DNA from 2 places in the Stutzerimonas sp. 21-1 genome. Region 2 is predicted to be linked to the other one. Evidence: predicted binding sites of a transcription regulator. Region 2 holds the regulator's gene; the other holds the start of a gene.
The links. Region 2 encodes LexA, which represses DNA repair genes until DNA is damaged. Its sites were predicted from a motif close to CTGTNTNNNNANACAG; they were not measured.
Positions count from the first base shown of each region.

Region 1: a site for LexA is predicted at 2,205-2,220, ahead of recN (DNA repair protein RecN). Genes of this name have one in related genera too.

Region 1 is NZ_CM150500.1:3,171,896-3,179,139, reverse strand. Features, by position in the region: gene fur (ferric iron uptake transcriptional regulator) at 39-443, shown strand; gene recN (DNA repair protein RecN) at 509-2,182, opposite strand; gene grpE (nucleotide exchange factor GrpE) at 2,399-2,962, shown strand; gene dnaK (molecular chaperone DnaK) at 3,060-4,973, shown strand; gene dnaJ (molecular chaperone DnaJ) at 5,096-6,223, shown strand; gene dapB (4-hydroxy-tetrahydrodipicolinate reductase) at 6,294-7,100, shown strand.
Region 2 is NZ_CM150500.1:2,254,377-2,261,620, forward strand. Features, by position in the region: gene AC0ZJQ_RS10910 (SEC-C metal-binding domain-containing protein) at 1-178, opposite strand, end outside; gene AC0ZJQ_RS10915 (LEA/WHy family protein) at 189-686, opposite strand; gene AC0ZJQ_RS10920 (S-methyl-5'-thioinosine phosphorylase) at 823-1,557, opposite strand; gene nagZ (beta-N-acetylhexosaminidase) at 1,586-2,584, opposite strand; gene AC0ZJQ_RS10930 (L,D-transpeptidase) at 2,588-3,124, opposite strand; gene AC0ZJQ_RS10935 (TetR/AcrR family transcriptional regulator) at 3,165-3,872, opposite strand; gene lexA (transcriptional repressor LexA) at 4,065-4,673, shown strand; gene sulA (SOS-induced cell division inhibitor SulA) at 4,684-5,151, shown strand; gene AC0ZJQ_RS10950 (hypothetical protein) at 5,212-5,451, opposite strand; gene AC0ZJQ_RS10955 (DMT family transporter) at 5,622-6,467, shown strand; gene AC0ZJQ_RS10960 (DUF6586 family protein) at 6,482-7,000, opposite strand; gene topA (type I DNA topoisomerase) at 7,141-7,244, opposite strand, start outside.

The DNA of each region.
Region 1 (7,244 bases), 920 kb from region 2:
AAGGAGGCTGCGAAACAGCAGCAGCGAGAAAGCCACCCATGGTTGAAAATAACGAACTACGAAAAGTTGGTCTGAAAGTCACCCTGCCTCGGGTCAAGATCCTGCAGATGCTGGATACCGCGGATCAGCGGCACATGAGTGCGGAAGATGTCTACAAGGCGCTCATGGAGGCGGGTGAAGACGTCGGATTGGCGACGGTCTATCGTGTGCTGACGCAGTTCGAGGCCGCGGGGCTGGTGGTTCGCCACAACTTCGATGGCGGGCACGCCGTATTCGAATTGGCCGATAGCGGTCACCACGACCATATGGTCTGCGTCGACAGTGGCGAGGTCATCGAATTCTTCGATCAGGAAATCGAGAAGCTGCAGAAAGAGATCGTCAAGCGTCATGGTTATGAGCTGGTCGATCACAATCTGGTGCTCTACGTACGTAAGAAGGACTGAACTCCTTCGGTGAAATGAAAAAGGCGACTCTCGAGTCGCCTTTTTCATGCGTCGCGTATCTGCGGTCAGGCCTGTGCCGCTGTGACCATCTGCTGTGCGTGTGCCAATGATTGCTCGGTGAGGTCGACGCCTCCGAGCATGCGCGCGATTTCCTCGATGCGGCCGCGGCCATGCAGTTCGGCGACGGCGGTGCGTGTCTGTTCGCTGTCGCGGGCCTTGTGCACGAACAGGTGGTGGTGGCCTTGGGCAGCGACTTGGGGCAGGTGGGTCACGGTCAGCACCTGGCCGCGCTCGCCGAGCCGACGCAGTAGTTGGCCGACGATCTCCGCGGTAGGGCCGCCGATACCGACATCCACTTCATCGAAGACCAGCGTCGGTACGCGCGAGGTCTGCGCCGTGATGACCTGAATTGCCAGACTGATGCGCGACAGTTCGCCGCCCGAGGCGACCTTGGCCAGCGGGCGTAGCGGCTGGCCGGGGTTGGCGCTGACGAGAAATTCCACCTGCTCGAAGCCGTAGGGCGGGTAGTCGCCCTCGGCGACCGGTTTCAGCGTCACGCTGAAACGTCCGCCGGGCATGCCCAGGCGCTGGATTTCGGCTTCCACGGCGAGCGACAGTTCCCCGGCCGCCGCCTGGCGGATGCGGCTCAGCTCCGTGGCTTTTTCCTCGTAGTGGCGAGCATAGGCCGCCAGTTCCTCGCCCAGCCGCTCGATGGCTTCGTCGTCCGCGTTCAGGCCTTCCAGTTCGTCCAGCAGACGCTGCTGCAGCGCGACCAGTTCGGCAGGCTGCACGCGGTGCTTGCGGGCCAGCGTATAGATGGTATCCAGGCGTTCTTCCAGCGCTTGCTGGCGCTGGGGATCGGCATCGAAATGATCGACGAAGCGATTGAGCTCGCCGACTGCCTCCTCGACCTGGATCTGCGCGCTGGCCAGCAGGTTGACGGCCTCGCCGAGCGCCCCGGCGTGATTCTGGAACGCGGCCAGGCGTTGCAGGCTCGAGGTCAGTGCGGAGAGCACGTTACCGGCGTCGCTCTCGCTGCACAGTTCCGTCACCTGGCGACAGGCATCAAGCAGCTGGCCGGCGTTGGCGAGGTTCTTGTGCTCCTGCTCCAGCTGTTCGAGTTCGCCTTCGGCGAGCGCCAGGTTTTCCAGTTCTTCGAGCTGATAGCTGAGCAACTGCTGGCGCGCGCGTTGCTCGTCGCCGCTGTTGCTCAGCCGTTCGAGCGCCTGTTGCGTCTGGCGCCAGCGCTGGGCCGCGAGTTGCACCTGGCGGGCGAGTTCCTGGCTGGCGCTGTATTCGTCGAGCAGGCGTCGATGGGTGTCGGGTTTGAGCAGCGACTGGTGCTCGTGCTGGCTGTGGATGTCGATCAGCAGTTCGCCGAGCGCCTTGAGGTCGCCCTGCGGGCAAGGCGCGCCGTTGATGTAGCCGCGCGAGCGCCCCTCGGCGGTGATGACTCGGCGCAGGATGCACGGACCGTCGTTGTCCAGATCGCGCTTGGCGAGCCAGGCACGGGCGTCGGGAATGTCGTCCAGGTCGAAGCTGGCGAGAATGTCTGCCTTGTCGGCGCCCAGGCGCACCACGCTGCTGTCGGCACGGTCGCCCAAAGCGAGACCGAGGGCGTCGAGCATGATCGATTTGCCCGCACCGGTTTCGCCGCTGATCACGCTCATGCCGCGTTTCAGTTCGAGGTCCAGGTGTTCGACGATGGCGTAGTTGTGAACCGAAAGATGAACCAGCATGGTGGCGCTCCGGGTTGTGAGGCTGGCTATTTATACAGTGCTTTTTGGGGCGTCCACAATACGCCCCGACGGATTGTGGTGTATGCGGTGCGCGATTGGCCGACGTGCGCCATGTCGGTGTCGGCGCGACCTGCCCTTGAACCGTGCGAGGGTGCCCCCATATAGCGGCACAAGCGCGGGCGGTCGCCCGCAATCGTATCGAGATAAGGAGGACGCATGGCCGACGAGCAGAACCTGGAAAACCAGACCTTTGACGAGCAGGATCAGGCCGCTGCCAGCGACGATCTGGCGGCTCGCGTGCAGTCGCTCGAAGAGCAGTTGGCGGCCGCCCAGGATCAGTCGCTGCGGGTCGCGGCCGAGATGCAGAACATCCGCCGGCGCGCCGAGCAGGACGTGGAGAAGGCGCACAAGTTTGCGCTGGAGAAGTTCGCCGGCGATCTGCTGGCGGTCGCCGACAGTCTGGAGCGCGGCCTCGAGCTGTCGAAGCCGGACGATGAGGCGGTCAAGTCGGTGCGCGAGGGGCTGGAGCTGACGCTCAAGCTGCTGCTCGACACGCTGGCGCGCCATCAGCTGACGCAGATCGATCCGCATGGCGAGCCGTTCAATCCGGAGCACCACCAGGCAATGGCGATGGAAGAGAGCACCCATGCCGAGCCAGGCAGCGTGCTCAAGGTGTTCCAGAAGGGCTACCTGCTCAATGGCCGTTTGTTGCGCCCGGCGATGGTCGTGGTGAGCAAGGCGCCTTCGCAAGCGGTGCCTTCGATCGACGAGCAGGCTTGAATTCGGGCAGGCAACCCCCATCTGGTAGCCAAGCGTTTTTGTGTTACCGCAGCCGGTAAACAGGCGCGGACCAATCGAAATTCGGGAGAGAGATTAAATGGGCAAAATCATCGGTATCGACCTGGGGACCACCAACTCCTGCGTCTCCATTCTGGAAAACGGCAACGTCAAGGTCATCGAGAACGCCGAAGGCGGCCGTACCACTCCGTCGATCATCGCGTACACCAATGATGGCGAGACCCTCGTCGGTCAGTCCGCCAAGCGTCAAGCGGTCACCAACCCGCAGAACACCCTGTATGCAGTCAAGCGTCTGATCGGCCGTCGCTTCGAAGAAGACGTTGTGCAGAAAGACATCAAGATGGTGCCGTACAACATCGTCAAGGCCGACAACGGCGACGCCTGGGTGGAAGTGAAGGGCCAGAAGATGGCACCGCCGCAGATTTCCGCCGAAGTGCTGAAGAAGATGAAGAAGACCGCCGAGGACTACCTGGGCGAGCCGGTCACCGAAGCGGTCATCACCGTGCCGGCCTACTTCAACGACAGCCAGCGCCAGGCCACCAAGGACGCCGGTCGCATCGCCGGTCTGGACGTCAAGCGCATCATCAACGAGCCGACCGCGGCGGCGCTGGCCTACGGCATGGACAAGGCCAAGGGCGACCACACCGTGATCGTCTATGACCTGGGCGGCGGGACCTTCGACGTGTCGGTGATCGAGATTGCCGAGGTCGACGGCGAGCACCAGTTCGAAGTGCTGGCTACCAACGGCGACACCTTCCTCGGTGGCGAGGACTTCGATATCCGCCTGATCGACTACCTCGTCGAGGAGTTCAAGAAAGAAAGCGGCATGAACCTCAAGGGCGATCCGCTGGCCATGCAGCGCCTGAAAGAAGCTGCCGAGAAGGCCAAGATCGAGCTGTCCTCCAGCCAGCAGACCGACGTCAACCTGCCGTACATCACGGCCGATGCGTCCGGTCCGAAGCACCTGAACGTGAAGATCTCCCGCGCCAAGCTGGAGTCGCTGGTCGAGGATCTGGTCGAGCGCACCATCGAGCCGTGCCGCATCGCTCTGAAGGATGCCGGTATCGACGTTTCGAAGATCGACGATGTGATCCTGGTCGGCGGTCAGACCCGTATGCCGCTGGTGCAGCAGAAGGTCGCCGAGTTCTTCGGTAAGGAAGCGCGCAAGGACGTCAACCCGGACGAAGCCGTCGCAATGGGTGCCGCCATTCAGGGCGCAGTGCTGGCCGGTGACGTCAAGGACGTGCTGCTGCTCGACGTGTCGCCGCTGACCCTGGGTATCGAAACCCTCGGTGGTGTGATGACCGCGCTGATCGAGAAGAACACCACTATTCCGACCAAGAAGTCGCAGGTGTTCTCCACTGCCGACGACAACCAGAACGCCGTGACCATTCACGTGCTGCAGGGTGAGCGCAAACAGGCGGCACAGAACAAGTCGCTAGGCCGCTTCGACCTGGCCGACATTCCGCCGGCACCGCGCGGTATGCCGCAGATCGAGGTCACCTTCGACATCGACGCCAACGGCATCCTGCACGTGTCCGCCAAGGACAAGGCCACCGGCAAGCAGCAGTCGATCGTAATCAAGGCCAACTCCGGTCTGTCCGAGGAAGAGATCGAGCAAATGGTGCGCGACGCCGAAGCCAACGCGGAGGAAGACCGCAAATTCGAGGAGCTGGCGACCGCTCGCAACCAGGGCGATCAGCTGGTCCACGCCACTCGCAAGATGCTGACCGAAGCCGGTGACAAGGCCAGTGCCGACGACAAGACGGCCATCGAAAAGGCTATCGGCGAACTGGAGTTGGCGATCAAGGGCGACGACAAGGCTGAGATCGAGGCCAAGATCGCAGCGGTCTCGCAGGCCTCCACGCCGCTGGCGCAGAAAATGTATGCCGAGCAGCCGCAGGGCGCCGAAGGTCAGCCGGCCGCGGATAAGGACCAGGCGGGCGACGATGTGGTCGATGCCGAGTTCGAAGAGGTCAAGGACAACAAGTAAGCCCCGGCTTGCTTCCGCTCCAGCCCGTTCTGGCTTCGGCCGGGCGGGCGTAACCGCTGCGCGGGGGCTTGCTCCCGCGTCGGCGTGTCTGGAGGGCACGAATTTGAGGGTTCAGGAAACATATGGCCAAACGTGATTTTTACGAGGTGCTGGGTGTCGAGCGTGGCGCCAGCGAGGCGGAGCTGAAGAAAGCTTACCGTCGCCTTGCGATGAAGCATCACCCCGACCGCAATCCGGGTGACAAGGCGGCCGAGGAGGCTTTCAAGGAAGCCAACGAAGCCTACGAAGTGCTCTCCGATGCGAGCAAGCGCGCGGCGTACGACCAGTACGGCCATGCCGGTGTCGATCCGCAGATGGGTGCCGGTGCAGGCGCTGGCTACGGTGGCGCCAATTTCTCCGACATCTTCGGCGATGTATTCAGCGACTTCTTCGGCGGCGCGCGCGGCGCATCGCGAGGCGGTGCTCAGCGTGGCAGCGACCTGCGCTACACCTTGGAGCTGGATCTGGAAGAGGCGGTGCGCGGCACCACGGTCACCATTCGCGTGCCGACGCTGGTCGAGTGCAAGACTTGCGATGGTTCCGGTGCGAAGAAGGGCACCAGTCCGGTGACCTGTACCACCTGCGGCGGTATCGGCCAGGTGCGCATGCAGCAGGGCTTCTTCTCGGTGCAGCAGACCTGCCCGCGCTGCCATGGCAGCGGCAAGATGATTTCCGATCCGTGCGGCAGTTGTCACGGTCAGGGGCGGGTGGAAGAGCAGAAGACGCTGTCGGTCAAGGTGCCGGCGGGCGTCGATACCGGCGACCGTATCCGTCTGACCGGCGAAGGCGAGGCCGGCACTCAGGGCGGGCCCGCGGGCGACCTGTATGTGGTGGTCAACGTGCGCGAGCACCAGATCTTCCAGCGCGACGGCAAGCATCTGTACTGTGAAGTGCCGATCAGCTTCGCCGATGCGGCGCTCGGCGGCGAGCTGGAAGTGCCGACACTTGATGGTCGGGTCAAGCTGAAGATTCCCGAAGGCACGCAGACCGGCAAGCAGTTCCGCCTGCGCGGCAAGGGCGTGGCACCGGTGCGTGGCGGCGGCGCCGGCGATCTGATGTGCCGGGTGGTGGTCGAGACGCCGGTCAATCTGAGCAAACGTCAGCGCGAGCTGCTCGAGGAGTTCCGCGGCACGCTGCAGGGCGATACATCCCACTCGCCGAAGGCCAGTGGCTGGTTCGAGGGCGTGAAGCGCTTTTTTGGTGATGTTTGATCGCTGCAGGCGGCAAGCGGCCTAGATGAGGTCGCCTGCCGCTTGGGGCTTGCAGCTTGGAGCTGATGCTATGCGACGTATTGCAGTGATGGGCGCCGCCGGGCGCATGGGCAAGACCCTGATCGAGGCGGTGCAGCAGACGGCGGGCGCCGCCGGACTGACGGCGGCGGTGGATCGGCCGGACAGCACCCTGGTCGGTGCCGACGCGGGAGAGCTGGCGGCGATCGGTCGTCTTGGTGTGCCGCTCAGCGGCGATCTGGCGCGGGCGGTGGACGAGTTCGACGTGGTGATCGACTTTACCCATCCATCGGTGACGCTGAAGAATCTGGAAGTCTGTCGGCGCGCCGGCAAGGCCATGGTGATCGGTACCACCGGCTTTTCGCCGGAGGAGAAAGAGCGTCTGGCTGCCGCGGCCAAGGAGATACCCATCGTCTTCGCCGCGAACTTCAGCGTTGGCGTAAACCTCTGCCTCAAGCTGCTGGATACCGCGGCGCGGGTGCTGGGCGACGAGGTCGACATCGAGATCATCGAGGCGCATCACCGGCACAAGGTGGACGCGCCGTCGGGCACCGCGCTGCGCATGGGTGAGGTGGTGGCTGAGGCGCTCGGCCGTGATCTGCAGAAGGTCGCCGTATACGGTCGAGAAGGCCAGACCGGTGCGCGTCAGCGCGAGACCATCGGCTTCGCCACGGTGCGCGCCGGTGACGTGGTGGGCGATCACACCGTGCTGTTCGCCGCCGACGGTGAGCGGGTGGAGATCACGCACAAGGCTTCCAGTCGCATGACCTTCGCCAAGGGCGCGGTACGCGCTGCGCTCTGGCTGGAGGGCCGGCCCGCAGGGCTCTACGATATGCAAGATGTGCTGGGTCTCAAGTGAGTTTCTGCGCTACGGAAAAATCGTCCCGTCTGTTCACGCTCGGCTTGCGGGCTATATTGGCTGGACCGGAAAGGGGATTTTCTGTAAGCTTCCCGCTTTAGTGTGTCCACTAAAAGTTGCGCAGAAATGAATCAAATAAAAAGC
Region 2 (7,244 bases):
TCTTGTATTTCTTCTGACTGCCGCACGGGCACGGGTCGTTGCGACCGACATCCTTCAGCGGATTGCGTACCGGCTCATGATGGCCGTGATTGCAGTGCGGCCCGTGCACATGATGATCGTGCGCATGGTCATGGTCGTGATTGCAGTCGGGGCCGTGGACGTGGGTTTCGTGGTTCATGTTGCGTCTACTACTCAGGGATGAAGTTGCCGGGGATTATCTCGCCATTGCTCGCGACATGCACCTTGCGGCCGAACATCAGGCCGGTCTTGATCTCGCCGTCGAAGCGGTAGCGGATCGGCCGATCAGGCTTTTCCAGCAGGCGCACGATGTATTTCATGTGTCGCCACAGGTTGGTATGCACCGGTACTTCGTAATAGTCGAAGCCGTTGGCCGGCACCGTCAGCCAGCCGCTGGATTCGCCGCTGGCCAGTTCGACATCGTTCAGGTGCACGGTGTAGACGAGCCCGCGTACCGGCAGGCTGCGGTCGTTGGGGTTGTCGATGCGAAAGCGCAGCAGAAACTGCTGTTCCAGCAGCCGCGCCTTGATGATCTCGACCTTCGTCAGCTCGACGCGCGGATCGCGAAACTCGGCGCCGAACCAGGTGGAGCAACCGCTCAGCAGGCTGAAAAGACCCAGCAGAACCACGGTGTTTAGCGTTCTTGTTATTCGTGGCGGGCAAAGCATACCGGTACTCCAAAGGACGGCTCAGTGTAACAAGCGGCGCTTGGGCCGCAACGGGGAGCGACCATAAAAGAAGGCAGTTTCCTACATTTGGATGACAGGCCGGTTTCCGTCCGCGACCTCGTTTGTATGTCGACGCTCAGGCCAGAACCCGGGCCAACACGGCACGGGCCAGACCGATACCCTCGACCAACGCCGCCTCAATCGCGCCCATGGTGATCACCTCGTTCGCCTTGCCCGCCGCCGGATTGACCACCAGCGCCAGGCACGCGTAAGGCAACTGCAGTTCACGCGCCAGCGCAGCCTCGGGCATGCCGGTCATCCCGACGATGTCGCAGCCATCGCGCTCCATTCGGGCGATCTCGGCCGCCGTCTCCAGGCGCGGCCCTTGCGTGCAGCCATAGACGCCGCGGTAGCTGAAGGCGCAACCCTGAGCCTGCAACGCGGCGATCAGCCGTTCACGCAGTTGCGCATCGTAGGGATGACTGAAATCGATATGGGTGACATGGTCGAGGTCGCCGGCGAAGAAGGTATGTTCGCGACCGTAGCTGTAGTCGATGATCTGATGCGGTACGCAAAAATGCCCGGTACCCATAGCGGCGTGGATGCCGCCGACGGCATTTACCGCGATGACAGCCTGTGCGCCGGCATGACGCAGCGCCCACAGGTTCGCCCGGTAGTTGACCTGATGCGGCGCGATGCGATGCGGGTGTCCGTGACGGGCGAGAAACAGGACCTCCCGCCCGGCGAACTCGCCGCACACGATGTCGGCAGAAGGCAGGCCGTAGGGCGTCTCGATCGATCTGATCTCGCGCAGCACGAGCCCGCTGAGTTCGGTCAGGCCAGTGCCGCCGATAATGGCGTGGACAGTCATGGAATCTTTCCTTGGAGTATCGGCGTGATCAGTCGATGAGCCCGGCGCTGCGCAGCGCCGCAATCGATTGGAGCCAGCGCGGCTGCTGCTTGTAGTCAAGCGACGCGGTGCCGGCGGCGCGCATGCGCGCGAGAGCCGGCGCGGGCCGCACACCCAGGCGCTGCAACGCGGTCAGCGCCAGCTCCGCGGCTGCGCGGTCGTTGCATACCAGCCCCATGTCGCAACCGGCCACCAGCGCAGCCTCGATGCGGGCCGCAGCATCACCCGCTACATGCGCCCCTGCCATCGATAGATCATCGCTGAAGATCACCCCACGAAAGCCCAACTCGCCACGCAGGATGTCCTGCAGCCAGCGGCGCGAAAAGCCTGCCGGCTGCGCATCGACTTCAGGAAAAATCACGTGCGCCGGCATCACCGCATCGAGCACAGGCGCCAGTGCGCGGAACGGCACCAGGTCGTGATCGCGCAGCTCGTCGAGGCTGCGCCCGTCAACCGGAATCGCCACGTGCGAATCCGCCTCAGCCCAGCCATGACCGGGGAAGTGCTTGCCGGTCGTGGCCATACCGGCCGCACGCATACCGAGGATGAACGCGCCGATCAGCTCGACCGCGCGCTGTGGGTCCGCCTCGAAGGCACGCGTACCGACGACGCCACTGCGCTGGTGATCGAGGTCGAGCACCGGGGCGAAACTGATATCCAGACCCACCGCCAACACCTCGGTAGCCATCACCCAGCCACAGACCTCAGCCAGGCGCGCGCCGTCAGCATGCCGGGAGAACTCACGCATTGCTGGTAGCCGGACGAAATCCTGACGCAGCCGCTGCACACGCCCACCTTCCTGATCCACCGCCAGCAACAGATCGGGCCGCAGCGCGCGAATCGCACGGCACAGCTCCTGCACCTGGCGGGGGTGCTCGATATTGCGAGCAAACAGAATCAACCCGCCGACTTCCGGCTGGCGCAACAGGTGGCGATCCTCGGGCGTCAGCCAGGTACCGCCGATATCCAGCATCAGTGAACCGTGCATGGGTCAGATAAATCCTTGAGCGAGTTCGGCGCCGGCCCATTCCGGGCGGGCATGTTCTTCTATGTGGACGGGGCAATGCAGCGGCACCTGCTCGAACAGCCGCGCCAGATCGGCATTGCGCATACGAATGCAACCGTGAGACAGCGGAACGCCCATGGGTTCACAATCAGGCGTGCCGTGCAGGTAGATGTAGCGGCGAAAGGTATCGACATCGCCGAGTCGATTGCGGCCGATTTCGCAGCCACTCAGCCAGAGAATGCGGCTCAGAATCCAATCGCGCCCGGGAAAGCGCTCGTGCAGTTCGGCCGACCAGATCTCTCCGGTCCAGCGCCGACCACGCAGCACCGCGCCGAGCGGCAGATCGCCACCGATACGCGCACGTACCTGATGCCGACCACGTGGCGTGCAACCGGAGCCGTTGCGCTCGCTGGCGCCATTGAGGGCGGTGGATACCGGAAAGCGGCAACGCAACTTGCCGTCGGCAAAGCCGTAGAGCTGCTGGTCGGCAAGGGAGATGTACAAACAATCGAGATGGGTCATGGGCGGCTAGCTTAGACGAAGGACCTGACGCCTAGCACCCTCAGCCCTTCGCCGGCATGGCTACGGCGTTGCGCCGACCCTTGGGCTGGGCCTCGGCCAGCGCAGCATCTGCCACGCCGCTCTCGGCCCGCATGCCAGCCGCCAGGAACGGCACCATCATCCGCATGATCTGCTCGATCGAAGTCCGGGCACCGAAATCGTTCTCGGCAATCGCGCGCAGTGCCTTGATCCCGGACATGCTGAAAGCCGCCGCACCGAGCATGAAATGCACGCGCCAGAACAGCTCGATCGGCGGAATGTTCGGTGCTGCCTCGTGCACACGCAGCATGTAGCGGCGGAATACCTTGCCGTACATGTCTTCCAGATAGCGGCGCAGATGGCCCTGGCTCTGGCTGAACGAAAGCCCCAGCAGGCGCATAAAAATCGACAGGTCGTCGCCGCTGCGTGGTTTAACCGCCAGGGCCTGCTCAACCAGTATTTCCAGCAGTTCTTCGAGCGTATCCGGCTTATCGGAAATCGACTCGCGACGATCCAGCTCGCGTTCCAGGCTGGCGCAGAAGGGTCCGAGAAAGCGCGAGAAGACTGCCTGAATCAGCGCCTTTTTCGAACCGAAGTGATAGTTCACCGCCGCCAGGTTTACGCCTGCCTTGCTGGTGATCAGGCGAAGCGAAGTCTCAGCGAAGCCTTTTTCAGCGAACAGCTGCTCCGCTGCGTCCAGAATGCGCTCGACTGTCTCGGACTGCGCCATGCCCCCTCCAATGACAAACATCTGTTTGAAACTTACGTTTCAGCCAATAGCCAAGTCAACCATGAAAGCGGCGTGGCGCCTAGCTCATCTTCGCATTCACCGCCGTCGCGACCGAATGCTCGCAGAACTCGATTGCCAACACCCGATCACTGTATATAATCCCAGTCACTGTATAAAAGAACAGAGACCCCCATGATCAAGCTGACGCCCCGCCAGTCGGAAATCCTCGCCTTCATCAAGCGTTGCCTGGAAGACCACGGCTACCCGCCGACGCGCGCCGAGATCGCGCAGGAGCTCGGCTTCAAGTCGCCCAACGCCGCCGAAGAACACCTCAAGGCGCTCGCGCGCAAAGGTGCAATAGAGATGACGCCCGGCGCCTCGCGCGGGATACGCATTCCCGACTTCGAGCCCGCTGCCCAGGAAGGCAGTCTGCCGATTATCGGCCGGGTGGCGGCAGGCGCACCGATCCTGGCGCAACAGCATGTCGAGGAGTCCTGCCAGATCAACCCAGGCTTTTTCCACCCGCGCGCCGACTACCTGCTGCGGGTACGTGGCATGAGCATGAAGGACATCGGCATCTTCGATGGCGACCTGCTGGCGGTCCACAGCACCCGCGACGCGCGCAACGGCCAGGTCGTCGTCGCACGGGTGGGCGAGGAGGTTACCGTCAAGCGCCTCAAGCGCGAAGGTGACAAAGTGTGGTTACTGGCGGAAAACGCCGAGTTCGCACCTATCGAAGTGGATCTCGAACATGAAGACTTCGTGATCGAGGGCTTGAGTGTCGGCGTGATACGCCGCTAGGAGACGTTCGATGCAGTACCTCCCCACGACAAACGCCAAGCCGCAGCTGTCTCTCTTCGAGGGGCTGATCGCTCATGGCATGCCGCCCTTTCTCGCCGAACCGCCACCGCCGCAACTCGAGCGCCTGAGCGAGTTGAGCCTGAGCGGCAACAGCGAGCACTGTCGACTGCTACTCGCCCCCATGCTGCGCGAACTCAGCGATGCCCCCGACAGCCGCTGGCTGACGCTGGTCGCCCCTCCGGCATTTCTGTCGTCGCACTGGCTGCGCGAAACCGGATTGAACCGCGAACGCATCATCCTGTTGCAGCCGCGCGGTATTCAGGGCGCACTGGAGCTGACTTGCAAGGCGCTGACTTCCGGCTGTAGCCACACCGTCGTCAGCTGGTTTGCTCACATGGATGCCCGCATGCGCAGCACGTTGCACAGCGCCGCCAGCCAGGGCAACGCTCAGAGTCTCAACATTCGCCTGGGCCGCTAGCTAAATAGTCCCGACAGGCACATGGATCGTGCCGAATTCCCCCGCTACACCCCACCTCGTTCAGTGCAGTACCCGCGGCTCATCCTCGTACTCGATCTCGCTATCACCTTCCGACATCCGTCCAGCCATCTGCACGCCCACGTTGAACATGGCCTTGGCGATTTCCACATGCTGGCCCTGCAGAAAAAGTTTCGCGTCATCGGAGAAATCCAGCGTCACCAGCACCTCTTCGTCTTCGGCACGGCGCAGTACGATGCGGCCGTCAGGTAGCTCGACAATTTCCAGAAACGAGGTAGGCATTCGATCAGCTCTCAGAGAAAGGCGTGCATTGTACCAGCCGACTATCGACGCAGCAGCCTTCCAGCATCAGGCAACCCGCTACGATCCGGGTTTCATGGTGACCGTCCACGACGTAGCATTGCTCGAACCGACACTGCCCGGCACAACACACAAGAACAGGCCGAGTCTCCATGACACCCCGCATTCTGCTGCTTACCACCTTGGCCATGCTTGCCTTCGCCGGCAATTCGCTGCTGTGCCGGATCGCCTTGCGAGACACCGCCATAGATCCCGCCAGCTTCACCGGCGTGCGCCTGCTTGGCGGTGCGCTGACACTCTGGTTTCTGATGCTGCGACGGGAACGTCGCGCGATACCGGGCGGTGACTGGTACGGTGCGGCGGCCTTGTTCGTGTACGCCGCGGCGTTCTCGTTTGCCTATCTGCATCTCGACGCCGGCACCGGCGCGTTGCTGCTGTTCGGCGCCGTACAGCTGAGCATGATCGTCTGGGGGCTGATACGTGGCGAGCGATTCGGTCGCTGGCAGGTAGTCGGCCTGATCCTGGCGATGGGCGGCCTGGTATTTCTGCTGCTGCCGGGCAGCAGCGCACCGTCATGGCATGCTGCCCTGCTGATGCTGGCCTCCGGAGTCGCCTGGGGAATCTATTCGCTGCGGGGACGCGGGACCGCCAATCCGCTGAATGCCACGGCCGGCAACTTCGTGCGAGCGGTGCCGCTGGGCATCTTGCTGAGCCTGTCGGTCTGGAATCAGTTGCAGTGGGATATCCCGGGCCTGGTTTACGCGCTGCTCTCGGGCGCCCTCGCCTCCGGCGTCGGCTACGCCATCTGGTATTCGGCGCTACCCGGTCTGACGGCAATCCAGGCCGCCAGCGTGCAACTGAGCGTGCCGTTGCTGACCGCCGTTGCCGGAGCGTTGCTGCTTGGCGAAGCACTGACGGACCGCCTGCTCATCGCCGGTACGGCGATTCTCTGCGGCATTGCCCTGGTCATGCTGACTCGCAAGCCAGAACCGTCATGATGTGGAAGCGCCGCTTACCACTCGGTCAGCGACTCGCGAAAGCGCAAGGCCAGGCTCTTCAGGTTCTGTCGCCAGAGTTCCAGCTCGTCACGCGTCAGAGCGGGCTCTGGCTCGTCGAGGCTGACGGCCTCGATCAATGGCTGGCGTGGGTCGGTTTTAACCTTTGCCGGCGCACGCGGCGGCTCGAATAGCGCCGCATAGGCTTGCAACAGGCTGGCCAGCCAGGTTTCTCCCTGCTCGGCCAGTTCCACCAGCTCGGCCAGCTCCGGACTCGGCGCTGCGTCGAGAACTGAACGCGAGAGAATCAGTTCGACCCGCGACGCACCGGCTCCAGGCGAGCGGTAGTAGCCGGCGATTTCATGACACAGCCCCAGCAAGGCGCCGTAGAGATGGAACAGGCTCGCCTCACGCTCGGCCTGGATCAGTCCCTGCGCATTCAGCGAGCCCGACGCTTCGGCCTTGCGCCAGCTATCCAGCGACAGACCGGCGAAGTAGATTTTCTGATTGGTCCGGGTGTAGAGCTCGTGAGCCATGAGGGCGCTCTCCGAATATCGGGAAACTGCAAGAATGAACTTCGACGCCCGTCAACGCCAGCGTTACAGGCCGAGCAGAACAACCGCAGACACCGTCTAGCCAGACGGCATCTGCGAGCGCATCGCCGCAGCGGCGTGCGTTACTTTTCCTCGACCTTCCACTTGCCGCCGACGAAGAAGGCCTTCCAACCGGTCGGCTTGCCTTCGACTTCCGACTGCACGTACTGCTCCTTGGTCTTGCGGC